DNA from 4 places in the Sphingobium sp. EP60837 genome. Region 1 is predicted to be linked to each of the others. Evidence: riboswitches for the same ligand, from Rfam matches in the RefSeq annotation. Region 1 holds a riboswitch; each other region holds the start of a gene.
The links. Region 1 has a riboswitch for cobalamin ahead of EP837_RS15210 (TonB-dependent receptor). Riboswitches for the same ligand answer to the same signal wherever they lie in the genome.
Positions count from the first base shown of each region.

Region 2: another riboswitch for cobalamin. It lies ahead of EP837_RS04855 (TonB-dependent receptor plug domain-containing protein); the one in region 1 lies ahead of EP837_RS15210 (TonB-dependent receptor).
Region 3: another riboswitch for cobalamin. It lies ahead of EP837_RS16910 (HoxN/HupN/NixA family nickel/cobalt transporter); the one in region 1 lies ahead of EP837_RS15210 (TonB-dependent receptor).
Region 4: another riboswitch for cobalamin. It lies ahead of EP837_RS16930 (DUF1636 domain-containing protein); the one in region 1 lies ahead of EP837_RS15210 (TonB-dependent receptor).

Region 1 covers NZ_CP015987.1:481,428-486,764, forward strand. Annotated here, with positions in the region: gene EP837_RS15195 (malate synthase G) at 1-108, opposite strand, end outside; gene EP837_RS15200 (LysR family transcriptional regulator) at 214-1,119, shown strand; gene EP837_RS15205 (hypothetical protein) at 1,237-1,416, shown strand; cobalamin riboswitch at 1,695-1,940, shown strand; gene EP837_RS15210 (TonB-dependent receptor) at 2,122-4,143, shown strand; gene EP837_RS15215 (hypothetical protein) at 4,377-4,619, shown strand; gene EP837_RS15220 (acetyl-CoA C-acyltransferase) at 4,785-5,337, shown strand, end outside.
Region 2 covers NZ_CP015986.1:988,809-994,145, forward strand. Annotated here, with positions in the region: gene EP837_RS04845 (FecCD family ABC transporter permease) at 1-790, opposite strand, end outside; gene EP837_RS04850 (ABC transporter substrate-binding protein) at 850-1,659, shown strand; gene EP837_RS04855 (TonB-dependent receptor plug domain-containing protein) at 1,696-3,534, opposite strand; cobalamin riboswitch at 3,708-3,947, opposite strand; gene mobA (molybdenum cofactor guanylyltransferase) at 4,013-4,549, shown strand; gene cobA (uroporphyrinogen-III C-methyltransferase) at 4,632-5,337, opposite strand, start outside.
Region 3 covers NZ_CP015987.1:861,285-866,621, forward strand. Annotated here, with positions in the region: gene cobN (cobaltochelatase subunit CobN) at 1-769, opposite strand, end outside; gene cobW (cobalamin biosynthesis protein CobW) at 769-1,809, opposite strand; gene EP837_RS16910 (HoxN/HupN/NixA family nickel/cobalt transporter) at 1,815-2,855, opposite strand; cobalamin riboswitch at 3,032-3,274, opposite strand; gene EP837_RS16915 (porin) at 3,488-4,891, shown strand; gene fdhD (formate dehydrogenase accessory sulfurtransferase FdhD) at 5,050-5,337, shown strand, end outside.
Region 4 covers NZ_CP015987.1:867,647-872,983, reverse strand. Annotated here, with positions in the region: gene cbiB (adenosylcobinamide-phosphate synthase CbiB) at 1-147, opposite strand, end outside; gene cobD (threonine-phosphate decarboxylase CobD) at 161-1,138, opposite strand; gene EP837_RS16945 (adenosylcobinamide-GDP ribazoletransferase) at 1,135-1,845, opposite strand; gene EP837_RS16940 (histidine phosphatase family protein) at 1,842-2,405, opposite strand; gene cobT (nicotinate-nucleotide--dimethylbenzimidazole phosphoribosyltransferase) at 2,402-3,418, opposite strand; gene EP837_RS16930 (DUF1636 domain-containing protein) at 3,415-3,822, opposite strand; cobalamin riboswitch at 3,991-4,182, opposite strand; gene EP837_RS16925 (alpha-glucosidase) at 4,265-5,337, shown strand, end outside.

The DNA.
Region 1 (5,337 bases):
CCAGAAATCATCCGCCTCGATCCCGGTGCCGGGCAACACCTTCTCATCGATGAAGCCCGCCAGCTCGGCGGCGACCTTCAGGCCAGATTTCTCGATCAGGTCGGGCATGCATCCACTCCGCGCGAAAATAACTGCGGCCAAGCATAGACCCGCCCGCCATCCTCGCACTAGACAAGAAAAAGTTGAAAGATATTTTCCGCATTGGAAAAGATCATGATGGACCCGGACTATCTCCTCTTCACCCGCGCCGTCGACGCCGGCAGCCTCTCGGCCGCCGGACGGATGCTCAACATTTCCCCAGCGATGATGTCGAAGCGCATCTCTCGCTTAGAAGCCCGCCTCGGCGTGCGCCTCATCCACCGTACCACCCGCCGCCTCGCGCTGACGGAGGAAGGCGCCAGCCTTCATCGCGACATCACCGGCATCCTGGAAGCGATCCAGCAGGCGGAGGACCGCGCCACCAACCGCCACCGCGCGATATCCGGCGCGCTGCGGGTCTCCGCCCCCACCTCCTTCGGCCGCCTCCACATCGCCCCGCATGTCCAGCGCTTCCTGCAGAGCCATCCCAAAGTCGATCTGGAGCTCAATCTTTCCGACGCCTATGAGGACCTGCTCTCGCAGCGGGTCGATCTCGCCATCCGCATCACCAGCGACGTTCCCGCGCATCTGGAGGGCCATTATCTCGCCGCCAACCAACGCATCCTCTGCGCCAGCCCCGCCTATCTCTCGGAACATGGCGCGCCGCAAAAGATCGCCGACCTTTCCCGCCACCGCCTGCTCGCCGCGGAAGGACAACTGCCCTGGCGGCTCGACAACGGCCGCATGCGCCGGCAGATCGACGGCCGTAGTCATGTGCGCACCAACAGCAGCGAGATCGTCCGCGAACTCGCCGTGACCGGTGCCGGCATTGCACTCCGCTCGCTCTGGGACGTTGGCCCGCTTCTCGCCGAGGGAAAGCTCGTCCGCCTGCTCGATGGCTGGGAAGGCCCCTCTGACCTCGCCGTCTATGCCGTCCATCCCCGCGCGGCGGGCCGTCCCCCCGCGGTCGATGCCTTCATCGCCTTTCTCCGCCAAACCTTCCGCAATGCCCCCTGGAACGTGCCGGCATCCAAGCACTGAGACGGCCAAAATAGCTTCAAAAGTTGATGCTTTTTCAACTCTAATCTGTTTTATTGCCGCCGCGACCGGCCCAGTGATATAGGGACGGCCATAAGAAATCAGAGAGAGGATTGGGCCATGCGCCCCCACGACGCATCACATTTTTCCGCCTGCGCGGCACTGGAAGCGCGGCAGGCCAGAGAAGCCCGGCAGCGCGGAGCAGACCAGGCGACCATCGCACTGCATAACGAACGCGCCGTCCGCTACCAGGCCATGGCCTTGCGCCTCAAGCGCAACTCCGGCAACGCGCTGAACTGAGCAACGACAGCCATTCCCCCTCCCCCCTTCAGGCAGAGAGCCGGGGCGAAAGAAGCGCTCCGACCGACAACTCCTCCGTCATCCCGGCCTTGAGCCTGCATCCCGCTTCCTCTGATCGGCAAAGTTAAGCGAGACCCCGGACCAAGTCCGGGGTGACCAGAACTGGCGACCGTCATTGGTCCTCAACAGCCCTTCCAAGTCCCCCTCCACTTCTCCCCACCCAACCACCCCCTTGCCTCTCCCCCGCACCCTCGCTATCGCCACCCCGTCCGGTTCACCCGGACAAAGATCGCGCCGGTGCCTCGAAAGAGGCTTAAAAGGGAACACGGTAAGGGGGGCATCCGCCTCCCGAAGCCGAGGCTGTCCCTGCAACTGTAAGCGGCGAGCGCGATGCACATCGCCCCACCTCACAAGCAGGAGGGTGCAAGTCACTGGGCGGACGCTAAGTCATGCGAGCTCCGGGAAGGCCGTGCATCAAGCGACGACCCGCGAGCCAGGAGACCTGCCGGCGTATGGTCGCTCTTGCCTTGGCCCAGGGGATGGCCGCGGCACGGTGATTTCCGTCTGAGCGACGAACGAGCGGTGGAGGCCGCTTCGGTGACGTTGGCGGCCGCCTTGGGGGCGTCCGGCTGCCTGCGTGCGCCGGCCGTTCGCTAGGGCGGCAGGTCTCTTACCGGATGTCGCCAGACGCCCGGAGTGAACGACATGAAATCTCACAGCGATTTGGCCTGGGTCGCCTGCGCCCTCACCGCCAGCCTTTCGGCTTCTCCCGCCACTGCCGCCGATGATGCGGCAGCCGCCGAAGCGGCCGCCACCATCATCGTTTTCGGCCGGGGAGAGGACAAGATCGGCACCGCCCATGCGGCGAGCGAAGGCAGCGTCGGCGGCGCGGACCTGCTTGTCCGCCCGCTGCTGCGCGTCGCCGAACTACTCGAAGCCGTGCCCGGCATGGTCGCCGCCCAACATTCGGGCAGCGGCAAGGCCAATCAATATTTCCTGCGTGGCTTCAACCTCGACCATGGGTCGGACTTCACCACTTACATTGACGGCGTGCAGATGAACTTCCGCACCCACGGGCATGGCCATGGCTATCTCGACCTCAACGGCCTCATCCCGGAAATCGTCGCGCGGGAGGATTTTCGCAAAGGTCCCTATCGCGCCGATGGCGGCGACTTCGCGCTGGCGGGCGCAGCCTATATGACCACGATCGACGGCTATGACCGGCCCTGGATATCGGCGGAGGGCGGCTCCTATGGCTGGCGCAGGCTGGCGGCAGGCGGCACGGTCAAGGCCGGTGGAGGCGATCTCACGCTCGTCGCCCAGGCCAAGGCTTATGATGGTCCCTGGGAAGAGCCGGAACATCTGCGCCATTATGCGGGCTTCGCCAAATATGCGATCCCGGCCGGGGCCGGAAAGCTCGAAGCCTCGCTCCACGCCTATCGCTCGACCTGGCGCCCTACCGAGCAGATTCCCGAACGGATCATCGGCACGCTCCAATGTCCGGACGTCTTCTGCTCGCCAGACCCTTCCGCGCGCGGCGAAACGACGCGCATCATCGGCAATCTCGCCGCCGTCCAGCCGACATGGCGCGCCAATCTCTACGCTCAATTTTATGACTGGACGATGTTCTCCAACCCCACCTACGCCGACCCGGACGGGACCAGCGCGCAGATCGAGCAATTCGATCGCCGGTGGGTCCTTGGCCTTACCGGCGAAAAGCGCTGGGACGTCAATCCCGCGGTACAACTGAAGATCGGCACCGAAAATCGCTATGACGCGATCGGCAATGTCGGGGTCGACCGCACCGCCGATCGGGTCTTCCTCTCCTCGCTCGGGCGCTACCGGGTGAACGAAGCCTCCGCCGCCCTCTATGGTGAAGCGACCCTTACCCCGCTACCCGGCCTGCGCCTGACCGGTGGCCTGCGGGGCGACTATTATCATTATTCGGTCACGGCAAGGGACGCCGCCGCCGCCGCGCTCGGGGAAGGCAGCGGGTCGGACACCCTCGTTTCACCCAAGGCCGCGATCGCTTATCAACTCAGTCCCCGCATCGAAGTTTACGCCAATTGGGGCCGGGGCTTCCATTCCAACGACGCGCGCGGCGCAGTGAACGTCACCACGCCGGTTCCCCTGCTCGTCCGCGGCACCGGCAAGGAATTGGGCGCGCGCCTGCAACTGCCCGGCTTCTCTTTCACCGCCACCTATTGGTGGCTGAATGTCGGCAGCGAGTTGCGCTTTGTAGGCGATTCCAATGCGGTTGAGCCTAGCGGCGCCAGCAGCCGCCATGGCTATGAGCTTGTCGCGTTCTGGCGGCCCTTCCCCTGGCTCGCTTTCGACGGCAATTACACCGCCAGCCATTCGCGCTTCGACAATGGCGACCATATCCCCAATGCGTTCAAAAACGCCGCCTCCGCAGGAGCCGCACTGGTCCTCGATCCCTGGGAAGCCAGCATCCGCGTCCGCCATCTCGGCCCATCGCCACTGATCGAGGACAATAGCGTGCGCGACCCCGGTAGCAGCATCGTCAACGCCCGCGCCGCATGGAAGGGCAAAAACATCCAAATTTATGGAGAGCTGCTCAACATCCTCGCCAGCCGGGACAAGGACATCGCCTATTTTTATGAATCCTATGTTCCTTCTTTTGACGCTGGCGGGCCGGTCGAGGGACGCCTGAGCCGCGTGGTGGAACCGCGCTTGCTCCGTGTAGGGGCAAAGTTTAGCTTCTAATGAGCATTGGGAAGGCCACGGCGGAAACTGATCGCTACGGCCTTTCTTTCAACTACTTACTAAAAGAACGGTCATGTTCTTAAAGTAAAGGAACCGGTCAATTTGGATATATATCGCACTTTACTTAGGTTAAGCCGTTGAAAAATGTGGAGACCTGTTGACGCAGTGCGCGACCTATGCAACTTTCCGCTACGGCAAGCTGAACAAAGAATCGGCTGCTGGAGAGGATGCCCATGAAACATGCACCAGTGCGGGGTGCCGTCTTCCACGCAATCCTGCGGGACTGCCTGGAAGCGCAGCGCGCTCCTAAAGAAACCGAAATACAACTGATCGCTTGTAAGATCTGGCAAGACAGTTTCGCCGCCATCTCAAATAAAGACTGGCATGACCTCATACCCGGTAGCGAGGAATATGAATATACCCTCAATGCGGCCCGGATGGCTTTCGGCATCCACGCGGCCAACACCGCTGCCTGAAATCTATACTATAGACTAAAATTACCCGTGCTCCCCCGGAAGTGCTCGGGCAGGCCCGCCATGTCCTCCCTTCATGGCCTTCCTGCCCGAGCGCGTTTTTCTCTTCATTATTTTGTCCCAGCTCTCATATTAGGGTCTTAAAACAATTGCGGGACGGGATGAACGATGCAGGATCCAGTTGTCATTGTGGGCTACGCCAGAACCCCGATGGGCGGGTTCCAGGGCGTCCTTTCTCCCCTTAAGGCAACGGAACTCGGCGCTGCCGCCGTCAAGGCCGCAGTCGAGCGTTCAGCCGTCTCCCCCGAGGCCATCGACCGCATCTATATGGGCTGCGTCCTGGCCGCCGGACTGGGGCAGGCTCCCGCCCGCCAAGCCGCACTGGGCGCCGGCCTCCCCCGCTCCGTCGAGGCGACAACCGTCAATAAGATGTGCGGCTCGGGCATGCAGGCCGCGATCATGGCGCAGGAAGCGCTGCTGGCTGGAAGCGCCGACATCATCGTCGCGGGCGGCATGGAAAGCATGACCAACGCGCCCTACGCGCTACCCAAGCATCGCTCCGGCGCCCGCATCGGCCATGACCGCATTATCGACACGATGATGATGGACGGGCTGGAGGATGCCTATGAACCGGGCAAGGCGATGGGCGTCTTTGCCGAAGACGCCGTCCGCGACTATCAGTTCACCCGCCAAGAGCAGGACGCCTATGCCGTCCGCTCGC
Region 2 (5,337 bases), on a different replicon from region 1:
GGACGATGAGGCCGACAAAGCCGATCGCGCCCGACACGGCGACCGCGCCGCCGACGCCGATCGCAACGCCCAGCATGATGCGCAGGCGCGCCTTGCCTAGGTCCGCGCCAAGGGCCTGCGCCCCCTCCTCCCCCAGTGTCAGCGCGTCAAGGGTGCGACCATCGGCGATGAGCAGCGCCGCGCCGATGAGGACACAGGGAAGCGCAATCCAGACATGGGCGTAGCTGCGATTTTCCAGGCTGCCCATCAGCCAGCTCATGATCTCCATCGCCGCGAAAGGATTGGGCGAGAGATTGAGCGACAGGCTGATCCCCGCCCCCGTCAATGTCGCGACGGCGATGCCCGCGAGGATGAGCGTCAAGGGGCTTTCCGAAGGACCCGCGAGCAGGAACAGTGCGGTGATCGCAATGAGGCTGGTGGTGATGGCGAGCAGCGGGAGAATGGCGGGATGCAGTTGCGCGAGGCCGAAATAGAGGGCACAGACGGCCCCCAAGGCTGCGGCGTTGGATGCGCCCAGCACCGATGGCTCCGCGAGCGGGTTGCGCAGATAGCCCTGGAGCGATGCGCCAGCGAGCCCGAGCATGGCGCCAACGATCAGGCCGAGCAGCATGCGGGGCAGGCGCAGGTCGATGAGGATAGCGCGGGCGATCTCGTCGCCCCCTCCACCAAGGACGGCCAGGATGCGCGGGAGCGACAGCGGGACAGCGCCCAGCGTGAGCGAGCCGAGCGCGGCCACAAGCGTGAGCGCGATGAGCGCGGGCATCAGCAGCGGATGACGCCGGGCGGTCATGGCTTGCGTCCTTGCAGGTGCTTGGTAGAGCTTCGCGACACCGTGGGGGACGCGACAGGATGCGAGGCAGGACTATCATCGCGGCGCTCTGTGTGCTGGGGCTGACGGGTGCGGCCGCCCCTGCTCCCAAGCGGATCGTGTCGCTCAACACCTGCGCGGATCAATATGTGCTGGCGCTTGCCGATCCCCGGCAGATCGTCGCCCTCAGCCCCTATGGCCATGATCCGGAACTGTCGGCAGCGGTGGCGAAGGCGCGCCGGTTTCGCACGCTCCGCCGCCCCGCCGAGGAGGTGCTGGCGATGCGGCCCGATCTTTTGATCGGCCTTCCCGATGGTGCGGGAAGCGTGGTCGGCGCCCCGCCGGGCCAGTGGCGAACGCTGGGGCTGGCCAGTGCGGACAGTCTGGTCACGATCCGGGCCCAAATTCGTGAGGTCGCCGCGGCGGTCGGACATCGCGAGCGCGGGGAGGCGCTGATCCGGCGCATGGATCGCGATCTTGCCCCGCTGCCTCAGGCTGGACGCGGCGGGGTCGCAGCCTATTATCAGCGGCGCGGCTATATGACCGGGACGGGTACGCTGGTCGATGAACTGATCCGGCGCGCGGGGCTCGTCAATCTGGCGGGGAAGCTGGGCAAAGCCTCGCTTGCCCAGGTACCGCTGGAGGAGATGATCGCGGCAAGGCCCGATTGGCTGATCGTCGAGAGCGGCAGCGAGAATGTCGTCGATCAGGGAACGGAGATGCTGCACCATCCGGCGCTGCGTTCCATCCCCCGCATCCGCGTTCCGCAGGCGTGGACGGTGTGCGGCGGCCCCGCCTATGTGGAGGCCGCGCGCAGTATCGTGGCGCAGGTCACCGTTGCGCAGAATTGAGGGGCTGAGGCTCACGCCAGCCCCTCTCGCCAGGCTTTAGAAGCGGACACGCACGCCGCCAAAGGCCGAGCGGCCATAGGTGTTGTAACCATAGACCGTCGAGTATTCTTCATCGGCGAGATTGTCGATGCGGCCGTAAATCTCGAGATGTTCGTTGATCGGGAAGGATGTACGGACGCCCAGCAGAGCATAGCCGTCAAGTCGCTGCGTATTGGCAGCGTCGTTGAAGCTGTCGCCCACCATGGTCAGCGTAGCGCCCATCGACAGGCCGAAGGACCAGACATAGTCGGCCGAGACGCTCACCGCATTCTTGGCACGGCGGGGCAACAGCTTGCCTTCGTTGATGCCGCCTTCCGACCGGTCGATCGCGTCGATATAGCTGTAGGCAGCCGTGACGGTGAGCGCATCGACGGGCTTCAGCGTGACGGCGGCCTCAACACCCTTGGCCCGGGTCCGGGTCAGGTTGATATATTGACCGAAGGGCAGGATGAAGCCGTCGAAATAGAGCTGGTCGCGTGTGTCGCGGCGGAAGGCGGTGACGGAGATCATCGCGCGGCCGCCCACGACGCTATGATCGAAACCGATGTCGTAGCTCTTCGACTTTTCGGGCCGAAGGGCGGGATTGCCGTTGAAGCCATCATAAAGTTGATAGAGCGATGGCGCCTTGAAGCCTTCGCCATAGCTGGCGCGGATGTTGGTGCGGCCAGCATTGGGCGTGTAATTGGCGTTGGCGCCGAGCGTGGTCGCACCGCCGAACTGGCTGTGATCGTCGTGGCGCACGCCGCCGGTGAGCGAGAGGCCGGTGAAGGGCTTCACGACGGCGAGGGCATAGACGCTGTCGATATTCGCCTTGGCGCCGCCGCTGCCGAAGCCGTAGAAATCATAATCCGGCCGCTCATGCTCATAGCCGAAGACCAGCTTGGCCTGATCAATGGGCTGATAGACGCCCTCATATTCGAAGCGAAGGTTGGTGCCCGAATAGCCATAATCCCCGAAGGGCGAGAAATAGTCGCGATCGTTACGAAGCCAGGTGACGGCGCCCCGCTGGGTCAGCTTGCCGTCGAACAGGGCGAGGTTGATGCCCGCATAGCCGACATATTGGTTCAGCTTGCTGCTGTCCGTCGACTCCATCGGCGCGCCGAAGAAGATGTCGGTGTCGAGATCGGCGTGGATATAATAGCCGCGCAAATCGAGGCTGAGATTGTTGGTGAAGGCGAGCTTCAGCTTGGCGTGGGTGGCGATATTCTCATAGCCGTCCTTTTCCGTGCCGCCCTGGGCGGCGGAAATGCCGTCAGTGCGAAAATAAGCGACGCCCACGCCGCCCGACGCGATGCCGCTGCTGCCGGACACATCGGCTTTGGCGTTCAGCGTGTCGGCATAGCCATAGTCGATCGAGGCGCTGCCGCCGAAGCCTTCGGCAGGCTCGCCGGTCATGATGTTGACGACACCGCCAATCGCCTGGCTGCCATAGACGACCGAGTTGGAGCCGCGCAGTATCTCGACTCGGCGGATGTTGCCGGTCAGGAGATTGCCGAAGTCATAGAGATCGCCGATGCCGCTGGGGTCGTTGACCTTGACGCCGTCGAGCAGCACCAGCGTTTGCGTCGTTTCCGCGCCGCGGATCGAGATACCCGTAACCCCGCCCACCACATCAGCACGGTTGAACCGTACGCCCGGCGTCGTGATCAGCAGGTCGGCGATGCTGACCGACTGGCGCGTTTCGATGGTCTGTGCGTCGATTACGGTGACGGCCTGGCCGACTTCATCGCGAGGCTGCTCGATGCCGAGCGCGGTGACGATGATCTCGTCATTATCCCCTGCGAGCGCGGGGGTGGCGGCGAGAAGCGCCAGCAGTGAAATTCCGGTCTTGAACATGTTCGTCTTCCCTGAGCGTCAGGCGACTCTTGGGCGAGGGTCTCCGCGCAAACGGCCGGACACGCGGTAAGGACAGACGCCAGCGCCCCGCCCCGCGCACCGATGCGGCCCCCGCCGCTTCGCGTCGCTCAGACGGAAAACACCGTGCCCGGACCTATCCCTGGATCCTGGACAAGAGCGACCATGCGCTGGCAGGTCTCCTGGCTCGCGGGTCAAGGCAGCGATGCACGGCCTTCCCGGGCCGTCTGGCCCAGTGGCTGGCCCCCATCGCCTCCCCTTTGAAGACGGCGGGTTCCACAGTGCATCGCGCTCGCCGCTTACAGTTGCAGGGACAGCCGCGGAATTGGATAGCCACGCTATCCGCACCGCATTCCCTTTCAAGCCCAATGGGCACCGGCGCGATCTTCTTATGTCAGCGGTTGCCCGCTCACGCGCCGCGCCATAGGGGAAAGCAGAGGTTCTGCCAAGGAGTGGATCGATGCGATTGCTGGGCGCGGTGCTAGCCGGTGGGCGATCCAGCCGGTTCGGGAGCGACAAGGCGCTGGCCGTGATGCCGGACGGGCGCATCCTGCTGGAGCATGCGATGGCGGCGATTGCGCCGCATGTGGAGGCGGTGGTGGTTTGCGGCCGGGCGATGGAGGGGGTGACGGGCCTACCCGATCGGCCTGCCCCAGACATGGGGCCGCTGGGCGGGCTGAACGCGGCGCTGCATCATGCGGCAGGCCAGGGCTTTGACGGGGTGCTAACGATCGGGTGCGACATGCCGGTCTATCCGGCCGCGCTGGCGGAGGCGCTGACCGCAGATGGCGCGGCGGTGCTGAAGGGGCAGCAACTTGCCGGGTTCTGGCCCGCTTCGCTGGCGGGAGAGCTGGACGCGCACCTGGCCGAAGAGAATAACCGCTCCATCTATGGGTGGCTGGAGCGGATCGGCGCGCAGATCGTGGACCGGGCGGATATCGTGCTGCCCAATATCAACCGGCCGGAAGATCTTGATGGTTTGCGCTATCAGGACTGAGCCTGTCGATGCCCCTTACCTTCCTTCCAACTAAGGCAGGGGCATCGACAAGCTCAAGGCGAAGGTGCGGAGGGCTGAGCCTTCAAGCCTGAAGAGCGACGCTTGCGGCGACCTCACCAGGCATGGCCGTGCCCGCCACCGCTTCGCCAATCAGAAGCAGGGTCGGATCTTCATCGCTGATCGTGGCGACCAGGAAGGCAAGCGCGGACAGCTTGCCGCGGATCAGCCGTTCGCTGGGGAGCGAGACATTGACCGCCACCATCACGGGCGTTTCCGGATCACGCCCAGCGGCGATCAGCTGGCGGCTGATCTCTCCGGCAGCGGCGCGACCCATATAGATGCCGAGCGTGCCGCCGGGTCGGGCCAGCGTTTCCCAGTCGAGCTTGAGCGGTTCGCCGGCCTTCAGATGCGCCGTCACCAGGGTCAGGCCCCGCGCCACGCCGCGTAGGGTGAGCGAGGCATGGCCACTCGCCGCCGCCGCGCTGGCCGTGGTGATGCCGGGGCAGATGCGGAAGGAAATGCCGTCTGCGGCCAGATGCTCCATTTCTTCCGCCGAACGACCGAAGACGGAAGGATCACCGCCCTTGAGGCGCACGACGCGCTTCCCGGCCTTGGCAGCGGCGAGGAGCAGGTCGTTGATGCTTTCCTGCGCCTTGCTGTGTCGGCCCGAACGCTTGCCGACACTCACCCGTTCGACCCCCTCGGGGATGAGGTCGAGTACGCCGGGCCCCACCAGCGCGTCATAGAAGACGATCTCCGCTGCCGCGATCAGCTTTTCGGCCTTCCGG
Region 3 (5,337 bases), 380 kb from region 1:
CGTCCATCAGGCTCCGCAGAAAGTCGCGGGCGAAGGGTTCGCGCAGCGCACGGACATGGACCGGCAGCACGTTGAGGCCCGCCAGCTCCAGCCCCTGAACCATGGCGTCCACCGCGTCCAGCGTCCCGGCGATCAGCAGGGCCCGATAGAAAAGGAACAGGACGGTGGGCTGGCCGTCCCGCCAGCGGCCTTTCACCTGATCCAGCGCGGGCCGCTCGATGCCGGGTAGATAAAGCCCCGCATCAGCCACCGGCACTGGAGCGTCGGCTTCCCCTGCGTCCATCCCCGCCAGCCGGGCGGCGGTCTTCAGGAAGGCGGTCGCATTGGCCACGCCGCCTTGCCGCAGATAATCGCGCAGCCGGTCACAGGTTTCCGGCGGCAGGGTAGAGGCGGCGCGCAGGTCCGGATCATCCTCCTGTCCATCTGCGATGGCAGCGAAGGCGATGCCCTTTTCCCGCGCGACATTGGCAATTTCATCAATGCCATAGGGCCAATAGCTCTTACCCCCGAGCAGCACGACGCAGACAAATTTGGCGTGAGCGATCACCTTCTCGACATAGAGATCGACCGAATAGGGATGCTTGAGCTGAAGCAGGTTGGCGAGCCGCACGCTGGGCGCGTCCTCGCCCAAGGGCGCTGCCGCGCTCGCGAAGCAGGCAAGGTCGCTGTCCGCCACGGTCAGCAGCACGATGTCCCCCGGCGACTGGCCAAGGTCGATCGCTTCGTCTCCGTTGGAAACCGTGCCGGGCGTGGCGGTGAGCAGGTGCATCAGGCGGCGGCCATCTTCAGCGAGAGCGTCTGTTCGATGGCTGCGCGGTCGAGGCCAGCCTGACCGATGACCACCAGCCGCGAACCGCGCCGTTCATCCGCCTGCCACTGCCGGTCATAATGATGCTGGATGCGCGGTCCGACGGCCTGGATGACCAGCCGGGCAGGGCGTCCCGCGATGGCGATGAACCCCTTGACCCGCAATATGTCATGCGCCGCGATGGCCTGTTCCAGCGCCACCAGCAACGGGGCAGGATTGCCCTGCTCGCTCAGTTCCACCACGAAACTGTCGAAATCCTCATGGTCATGATCCTCCTCATCATCATGATGGGAAGGGCGCGCGTCGATCTGCTCCTCCACGCCCGCCCTAAGGCCCAGCAGGACTGCCGGGTCGATCTCCCCCCGCGCGGTGCGGACGATCCGCACGCCGGGGCGAATTTCGCCGGCAAGGTCCCGCTCCAGTTCGGCAAGCCTGCCAGGCTCCACCAGATCGGTTTTGTTGAGCAGGACGAGGTCCGCGCAGGCCAGCTGATCCTCGAACAGCTCCTCGATCGGGCTGTCATGGTCCAGCGTCGGGTCGGCAGCGCGCGCTGCGGCCAGCGCAGCTTCATCATGCGCGAAACGGCCCGCCGCCAGCGCGTCCGCATCGATCAGCGCGATCACGCCATCGACGGTCGCGCGGGTGCGGATATCGGGCCATTGGAACGCCTTCACCAGCGGCTTGGGCAGCGCAAGGCCGGATGTTTCGATGATGATATGGTCGGGCGGCACATCTCGGTCGAGCAGCCGCTGCATGGTCGGCAGGAAATCATCAGCGACAGTGCAGCAGATGCAGCCGTTGGCCAGTTCGATGATGTCCTCGTCCGGGCAGGCTTCGTCGCCGCAGCCTTTCACCAACGATCCATCGACGTCCACATCGCCGAACTCGTTGATGATAAGGGCGAGGCGGCAGCCCCCCGCATTTTCGATGAGGTGACGGATCAGCGTCGTCTTTCCAGCGCCGAGAAAGCCTGTGATGACGGTGGCGGGAACCTTGCTCATGCTCATTATCCTTGGTTGGGGAGAAGCACTTCGATCTCGTCGAAGCGCTTCCAGCGATAGATGGCCCAGCTCACCAGCCAGCAGGCGGCGAACAGGCCGATGATGAAGAAGCCGAGGCTGTTGAAATGCTCGCCCAGATTGGCGGCGATCGACCAGATGCCGCCGCTGAGGCCCAGCTTGTCGCCTAGCAGCGCTGCCGCCTCGATCCCGCCGATGACGATGGCGACCAGAGCCGACACCAGCGTGATGGTGATATTATAGTAGAGCTTGCGGATCGGCTTCACGAAAGCCCATTGATAGGCGCCCATCATCAGCGCGCCGTCCGCCGTGTCGATCAGCGCCATGCCCGCCGCGAAGAGCAGGGGGAAGATGAGGACCGTCGCGATCGAAAGGCCGTTTGCCGCCTGTCCCGCCGACAAGCCCAGAATGGCGACCTCGGTCGCTGTGTCGAAGCCGAGGCCGAACAGAAAGCCCAGCGGCGCCATGTGCCAGCTGCGCGTGACAAGGCGGAACAGGGGCCGGAAGATACGCGCCAGGAAACCGCGGTTTCCCAGCAATATGTCCATATCCTCATCGATATAAGCACCGCCGCAGCGAACATGATTGAAGGTCTTCAGCACCGACCGCAGGATCATCAGGTTCATCGCCGCGATCGCGAACAGGAAGGTGGCCGAAACCACCGTCGCGATCGTCCCGCCGATTTCGCCCACTTGCTCGACCCGGCTCAGCGCACTCGCCGCCAGCGCGATCACCACGGCGGCGATCAGCACGATGCCGCTATGGCCGATCGCGAACCAGAGGCCGACGGTCAGCGGCCGCTGCCCTTCCTGCATCAGCTTGCGCGTCACATTGTCGATCGCTGCGATATGATCGGCATCGACCGCATGCCGCAGCCCCAGGCTCCAGGCGAGCAGGGCAGTGCCCAGCATCATCGTCTCGCCCGCAAAGATCAGCAGCGCCCACAGCCACAGGGCGAGGTTCACGCCTATCAGCGCTGCGAACATGCCGGTGGCGCGGCGTCGAAGTGCCGGAACATCTGTTTCCATCGGAGACCCGTCTCCCGTCCGGCGTCAGCGAAACTGGACGGGCTCCTCCGCTAACGCGGCCGGCATGATGCGCCGGACGGACACCTGTTGGCGTCCGGCACGCATGCCGGTGCGGACCCCGCCGCACGCGTCGCTCAGACGGAAAACCGTGCCCCGGCCATCCCCTGGACCAAAGCAAGAGCGACCAGACGCTGGCAGGTCTCCTGGCTTGCGGGTCATCGCTCGACACATGGCCTTCCCGGGCCTCGCAGGATTTAGCGTCCGGCCCAGTGGCTGCCCCCCGATTGTCACGGAAGGTCGATATATGTCTCGCTCACCGCTTACAGTTGCAGGGACAGCCGCGGATTGGGACGCTTGGGACGTCCGCACCGCATTCCCTTTTAAGCCTCTATTGAGGCACCGGCGCGATCAGTCGCCGTGCATAGAGGCTACGCGTGAGGATGGGAAGCCCATGACGCGCAATTCGCATGAAAACTGGGAAGGGGCCGGGCGCTCCCATGCCGAGAGAATGCAGCCTGTCACCAAAAAGAAACATCGCTGTCATTCAAGAGTCATATAAATGACATAGCCGCCGCTGCACTCAGACAGGAGGAGACAGGGCGGTGAAAGGTCTAAAGGCGGGTGGCGCGGCAATGATGGTGAGCTTGCTTGCCTTGACGCCGGAGGTGGCGCAGGCGCAGAGCAATGAGGCATTGCAGCGCCAGATCGACGAACTCAAGGCGCAGGTACAGGCCCTCACCAACGCGCTGACCGCCAGCAAAGGCGTCGGGCCTGTCGCCGCCGCTCCCACCTCCGCCACGCCCGCGGCTCCCGCGCCTGCCGCACTGGCCGCCGCGCCTGCGCAGCCGGCTGCTACGGCCGCTTCTGCGCCCTCGCCGAAATCCAAGGCATGGTATGATCGGCTGTCGCTGCGCGGTTACACCCAGATGCGGTACAATGCCTTTTTGTCGGGCGACGACACGGCCCCGGCCGGGCAGTCTCGCCTGCGGTCCGTTCATGACAGTTCGATTTCGGATCGCGGCAGCTTTTCGCTGCGCCGCGCGCGCCTGGTGCTTCAGGGCGACATTTCCGACCGCGTTTCGCTCTATCTGCAGTCAGATTTTGCCACGGCTGTGAACAACCAGGCGGGCAGCGAACGCCGCGAAGGCTTCGTTCAATTGCGTGATGCCTATGCCGATGTCTTCCTCGACAAGGCAAAGACCTTTCGCGTCCGGTTCGGGCAGTCAAAGGTGCCCTATGGCTGGGAGAATATGCAGTCGTCTTCCAACCGGCTGACGCTCGACCGCAGCGACGCGATCAACAGCGCAGTTCCCAGTGAGCGCGACCTTGGCATCGTCGGCTATTATACGCCGCCTTCTGTCCAGAAAATCTGGGATCGGTTGGGGCATGACGGGCAAAAGCTGTTCGGTAATTATGGCGCTTTTGGCGTGGGCGTGTTCAATGGTCAGGGCACCAACCGAACGGAACAGAATAGGGGGCTGATGAAGGTCGCCTTCGCCACTTGGCCCTTCGAACTGGACGGTCTTGGCGAAGCCTTCGCGGGCCAAGTGTTCGAAATCGGCGGATCGGCAATGATGAACGATGTTCAGCCTGAGCTGCGCAGCGGATCGGTCAGTGCAATCGCCTATGACGATGACCGAGTCGGCATCCACGCCATGCTCTATCCGAAGCCCTTCGGCATTCAGGCCGAATGGAATTGGGGCAAGGGGCCGGAATTTGACCGCGTCAGCCAATCGATCGAAACGAAGAAGCTGCGCGGCGGCTATGTCCAGGCGATGTACCGCCTGCCCACGGACTCGATCGGTACGCTGATCCCCTACGCCCGCTGGCAACATTATCGCGGCGGTTGGAAGGCATCGACCAATGCCCCGCGCCTGGAGACCGACGAATTCGAACTCGGCATCGAATGGCAGCCGTGGAAGGCGCTGGAATTCACGCTGGCCTACGCCCGGATGAAGCGGGCCGAAGCGGATGAACGCCGCGTCGGACGCGCGGAAGGCGATCTCATCCGTACGCAGGTGCAATGGAATTATTGAACCACAAGATTAAACATTCCCCGTTCGTTGCGAGAGAAGTCGAGAAACAGGTGCCGCATAAAGGGCTCGACACGAACGGGATGGGTGAACACGGGCGGAGCATTGCGCCCTTCGCTCCGTCACCTTAGATCATCTCCATGATCGAGGGAAAGCCCGCCATGTCCGCCGCCTCATCCCTGACGGGCGAACCTTCATTCTCCTTCACTCAGTTCAGCCGCGATGGCGCCGCAGCCACGGTCGCGCGCGAGCTTGCCGAGGAAGCGCCGGTAGCCATAGAGTTTAACGGCGTCGGCTATGCCGTTCTGATGGCCACCCCCGCCGACATAGCCGAACTGGTGCAAGGATTTGCCCTCGCCGAACGTCTGGTGAGCGCCGAAGACGCCCCGTTGGCCGTCGATATCCACACCACTGCGGATGGCGTCATCGCCCGCGCCACCCTCCCGCCC
Region 4 (5,337 bases), 390 kb from region 1:
TAGCGTAGCAACGCCGCCTAGACGCCGCCAGCGGCCTGGGCGGTTCCAGCGGCGTTCGCAGGCCCAGATGATGCGGGCAAACGCGCCGACCGGATGGCCGATGCGGGCGTGCAGCCGCTGGGGCCAGCCTAATGCGGCGTCCAGCATCAAGGCGGTGAGTTCAACCAAGGGCCGCGTCCAGCCGGGCCATGGCGGCCGCGTCTGCGGGCAGACCGAAGCGGAGCCAATTTGGATGATCCTCGAACGGACGCGTCAGGATCGCCTGGCGCGCGAGTGTGTCGAACAAGGCGGCGGCGTTCGGCGTCTCTATGAGGCGAAAGAGCGGGCAACCGCCCTGCGTTTCTAAGCCGTGGCGGGTGAGCAGTTGGTGGAGCTGGATGGCACGGCCGTGCAGAGTGGTGACGGTCTGGTCGATCCAGGCCCGGTCGCGATAGGCGGCGCGGCCGAAGTCGATCGCTGCGGCCGAGAGGGGCCAGTCGCCGAGCATCTGACGGCACGCCGCTATGATCGCGGGCGGCGCGATCAGGAAGCCGAGGCGCAGACCGGCAAGACCGAAGAACTTGCCGAAGGAGCGCAGGATGATCAGGCGCCTCTCCTGCGCCACTTCATTTGCGATGCTTGCTTCGGGGACGCAGTCGGCGAAGGCTTCATCGACTATCAGCCAGCCATCTCGCTTTTCCTGATGGGCGAGCAGCGCCTGCATATGCGCCCTGGGGAAAAGACGGCCGTCCGGATTATTGGGGTTGGCGAGCAGCAATGCCGTGCCGGGCGGCGCATCCTCCGGCGCGACGAGCGGCAAAGATTTAGGAAAGGCGGCGGCATGCGTGCGGTAAGAAGGGATGAGGTGGCAACCGGGACGGTCAAGCAGTGTGCCGAGCAGGCGGAGGCCGATCTCGCTGCCTGGAAGCGCGCAGACATGGGCTGGGTCCGTCCCGAAATGGCGGGCGGCGGCGGATTCCAGGTCGGCGAGCGCGGCAGGATCAGGAAGAGCGTGCCAATCGGGTGTGATATGGGTGAAGCCAGTCCAAGGCTGCGGATTGATGCCGGTGGAAAGATCGATCCAGCGCTTAACGCTCGCTCCATAATGGGCGCGGGCTTGCGCGAGGCGGCCGCCATGCCAGCGAAAGACGTCGGTCATCGGGCGAATACCAGAGCGGCGAGCAGCGCGCTTTCGACTACTTCTATCCCTGCGCCATGACCATCGCCCGAAATACCGCCGATACGGCTGCGCAGCCACCATGCCCAGAGCGGGATCAGCAGCGCGGCGGATCCCAGCGCAGGCAAGAGCGGGCATATCGCGAGCGCCAGCGCCGACCATGCAACGAGGTGGGCGGGTTTCACGCCTTCGCGGAAGCGGCTGGCCAATCCTTCATGCAACGGTGGGAGCCAAAGCGTCCAGGCCAGCGGGCCGATGCGCGCGATCACAGCGAGCGGGATCAGGCCCCATGCGGGGAGCTGTTCCGCCCACAGCCGCAGGAGGATCAACTTTGCCAGCAGTTGGAGGATGATGGCGACGACGCCGAAACTGCCGATATGGGGATCAGCGAGGACGGCGGAGAGCCTGGCCCGGTCGCCATGCACCGCGCCTGCGCCATCGGCGATGTCGCCGAGACCGTCGAGATGGAGCGCGCCTGTTGCTGCGACCCAGGCGAGCAGGGCGAACAAGGCGGCGACCCAAGAATCGACGCTCAGGCCGAGCGTCATTGCCGCTGCGGCTGCTGCGCCCACGGCGAACCCGGTTGCGGGGAACCAGCGGATGGCGGCGGCGAAATCCGTCTCGTCCGCCTTGACAGGAGGGAGCGGCAGGCTGGTCATCAGTTGCAGGGCGAGGATCAGCCGCCTCATGTGACCAATCCGCTAATCTGTGCGCTTTGCGTTTCGGGCCAGACGCGCAGGGACACCAGGGCGCCGTAAGGCAGATCGATCGCCCAGGACTGGCGGTAAGTGAAGCCGCAGAGCAGCGTCAGCGCGGCGCGCATCGTTCCAGCATGGCTCAGGACCAGCGTGGGTTGGTCGATGGTAGCGAGCGCGCTTTCGACGCGGAGACGCAGGTCGGACCAGCGCTCTCCTCCGGGTGGCGGGTTTTCGTCTGGTGCGTCCCAGAAGCGGCCCACGTCCGACGTGGGAAGCGTGGCCGGCTCGGCCCCTTCCCATGCGCCGAAATGCAATTCGCGCCAGCGGGCGCCGGCGTGATGAGGCACCGCGCGCTCTGCAGCGATGAGTGCCGCGGGGCTGCTGGCGCGGCCGAGGTCGGAGCTGAGGACTTGCGCGAAGTCGACGGCGCGGGCGCGTTCGAGGCAGGGCTGCATGGCGTCAAGATCAGGCGGCACATCGCTATGGCCCAGCAGCAGGCCCGGCGTTTGCGGCGCGCCATGGCGCATCAGGTGGAGGGCAAAGCTGTTCACAGCGCGCCTGCTACGGCGGCCTCTGCGAAGGTCGCCATGCCGGCATGAGCGGCGAGCGCCGAACGGACGATCTGTGCGGCGACGGCAGCGCCGCTCCCTTCGCCAAGACGCATGTCGAGCTGCAGCAGCGGTTTCAGCCTGAGTGCCTGAAGGAGCCGGGCATGGCCTGTTTCCGCCGAATTATGGGCGGCGAGGCAATGGGCGGTGATGGCCGGATTGTCGCGGGCGAGAGGGGCGATGGCGGCGCTGGATATGAAGCCGTCCAGCAGCATGGGCACGCTCAGGTGGCGGGCGGCGAGGATTGCTCCGGCCATGGCGGCGATCTCACGCCCGCCGAGGCGGCGGAGCGTCTCGAAGGCGCTGGTGCAATGGGGACCGTGGAGCGCGAGGGCCTTTGCCACGGCATCCGCTTTTCGCGCCAAGCCGTTATCATCGACGCCGGTGCCCCTGCCGATCCAGTCCGGGGAGAGGCCGCCGAAGGATTGAGCGCAAAGGGCTGCGGCGGGCGTGGTGTTGGCGATGCCCATTTCGCCAACGAACAGCAGATCGGTGCCTGCCGTCACGGCGGCCGCGCCAGCGTTGAGCGCGTCGAGACATTCCGCCTCGCTCATCGCCGGGGCTTCGCATATGTCGGCGGTCGGGCGGTCGAGGTCGAGCGGGACGATGGAAAGCTCGGCTCCGCAGGAGGCGGCGAGCGCGTTGATCGCTGCGCCTCCTGCCTGGAAATTCGCCACCATCTGCGTAGTTACTGCTGGGGGGAATGCGCTGATGCCACGGGCTGCAACGCCATGATTGCCCGCGAAGATGGCGGCGCGGATGCGGTCGGCGCGCGGACGCTCCCTGCCTTGCCAGCCCGCCATGAACAGCGCGATTTCCTCCAGGCGGCCTAGCGACCCGGCGGGCTTGGTGAGTTGCGCCTGGCGGGCGGCGGAGGCTTCGATGGCGCTCCCATCCGGCTCCGGCAGTCGGTCGAGCGCCCGGTCGAAGGCGGCTCTGTCCTCGAAGCGGATCATGTGCAGACAAAGCCTTCGGGAGGCGTGCGGACGATGAAGTGGCCCTTCACCCCCTGCGGCCAGTCGGCATAGCGCACGACGCCTTCCTCACTGGCGGCGTGGCGGAGCGTGTAGTCGAGGATGGCGCGGGCAGCATCCGCATCGGGCGTGAAGTCGCCCAGCACATAGCCGACCTTGCCCTGTCCACGCACATGCACGGTGCAATGGCGCTGGCAGGCGAAGAGGCAGGGCATGTCCTGCACGGCGACGGCAGCGTAGGCGGACTCCTGCGCCTGAAGATCGCGCATCGCTTCCACCAGCAGAGCGCCGCCGCGGCGGCCTTCCGCATCCTCCCGCTGGTCGGCGGACAGGCGGCAGGTGGAGCAGACGACCACCGACGCTCGATCTTGTACGGGGCGCAGCATCAGACGCGCCCTTTCATAATCATATGCACATGAAAGACCGTCATCAGGGTCCTCCCGCTTCTTGAACCGCGAACAGCCTTGTCCAGGCACGCAAGCAAGCGGACCGGAAAGGCGATGGCTGTCGCTGCGCGAGGGAGACCCCGTTCGCCCGGCACACCCTGTCCGGTCGAAGAACGACTGCGGCAGGCAGGTCTCCTGGCTCACGGGTCAGTGCTTTCCGGCCGCCTTCTCGGGAACAGTTGATCCCCAATGGCGCTGTGGCCGGTCCGCTCACCGCTTACAGTTGCAGGGGCAGCGCGGGTATCGCACCCGACTTCCCTTTTGATCCCCTAACGGGGAACCTGTCGCGGGGCTGCTGATAAAGCGGCGATGGCCTGCTCGCAAGCGGTAGATGGCGGCGGGGACATGTGTATGCTGCGGGTGCAGCAAGGGAGCGTCACCCATGAGCGACTCCGGCCAGCCCTGGTGGAAGGGCGCCGTCATCTACCAAATCTATCCGCGCAGCTTTCAGGATTCCGATGGCGACGGGATCGGGGATCTGCCCGGCATCACGCGGCGGCTGGAGCATATCGCCCGGTTGGGGGCCGACGCGATCTGGATTTCGCCTTTCTTCACGTCGCCGATGCGCGACTTTGGCTATGACATCGCGGATTATTGCGGGGTCGATCCGATATTCGGCACGATCGAGGATTTCGACGCGCTGGTGTCGCGGGCGCATGAACTGGGCCTCAAGGTCACGATCGATCAGGTCTATGCCCATACATCGGACCTGCATGACTGGTTTCGCGAAAGCCGGGAGAATAAGGGCAATCCCCGGCATGACTGGTATGTCTGGGCCGATCCAAAGCCCGACGGCACGCCGCCGTGCAACTGGCAGTCGGTGTTCGGTGGCCCGGCCTGGACCTGGGACGCGCGCCGAGGGCAATATTATATGCACCAGTTTCTTAGCAGCCAGCCGCAACTGAATGTCCATAATCCCAAGGTGCAGGATGCGCTGCTGGACGCCATGCGTTTTTGGCTGGAGCGGGGCGTGGACGGCTTCCGGCTCGACGCGCTCAATCATGCGATGCACGACCCTATGCTGCGCGACAATCCGCCTGCACCGGACGATGGCAAGCCGCGCACCCGGCCGTTCGACTATCAGATTCGCCGCTACAGCCAATCGCATCCCGATATGTTGGGCTTTGTCGAGCGCATCCGGGCGCTCACCGACCGTTATGGGGCGATTTTCACCATGGCCGAAGTCGGCGGCAACCGCGCCGAGGAAGAGATGAAAGCTTATACGGCCGGAGAAAAGCGGCTGAACAGCGCCTATGGATTTGATTTCCTTTATGCTGCGGCGCTGACCCCAGCGCTGGTCGCCGAAACCGTCGCGCGCTGGCCTGATAAGCCGGGCATGGGATGGCCGAGTTGGGCGTTCGAAAATCATGATGCGCCACGCGCCCTGTCGCGTTGGTGCGCGATGGAGGACCGGTCGGCGTTCGCGCGGCAGAAGATGGCGCTTCTGGTCGCGCT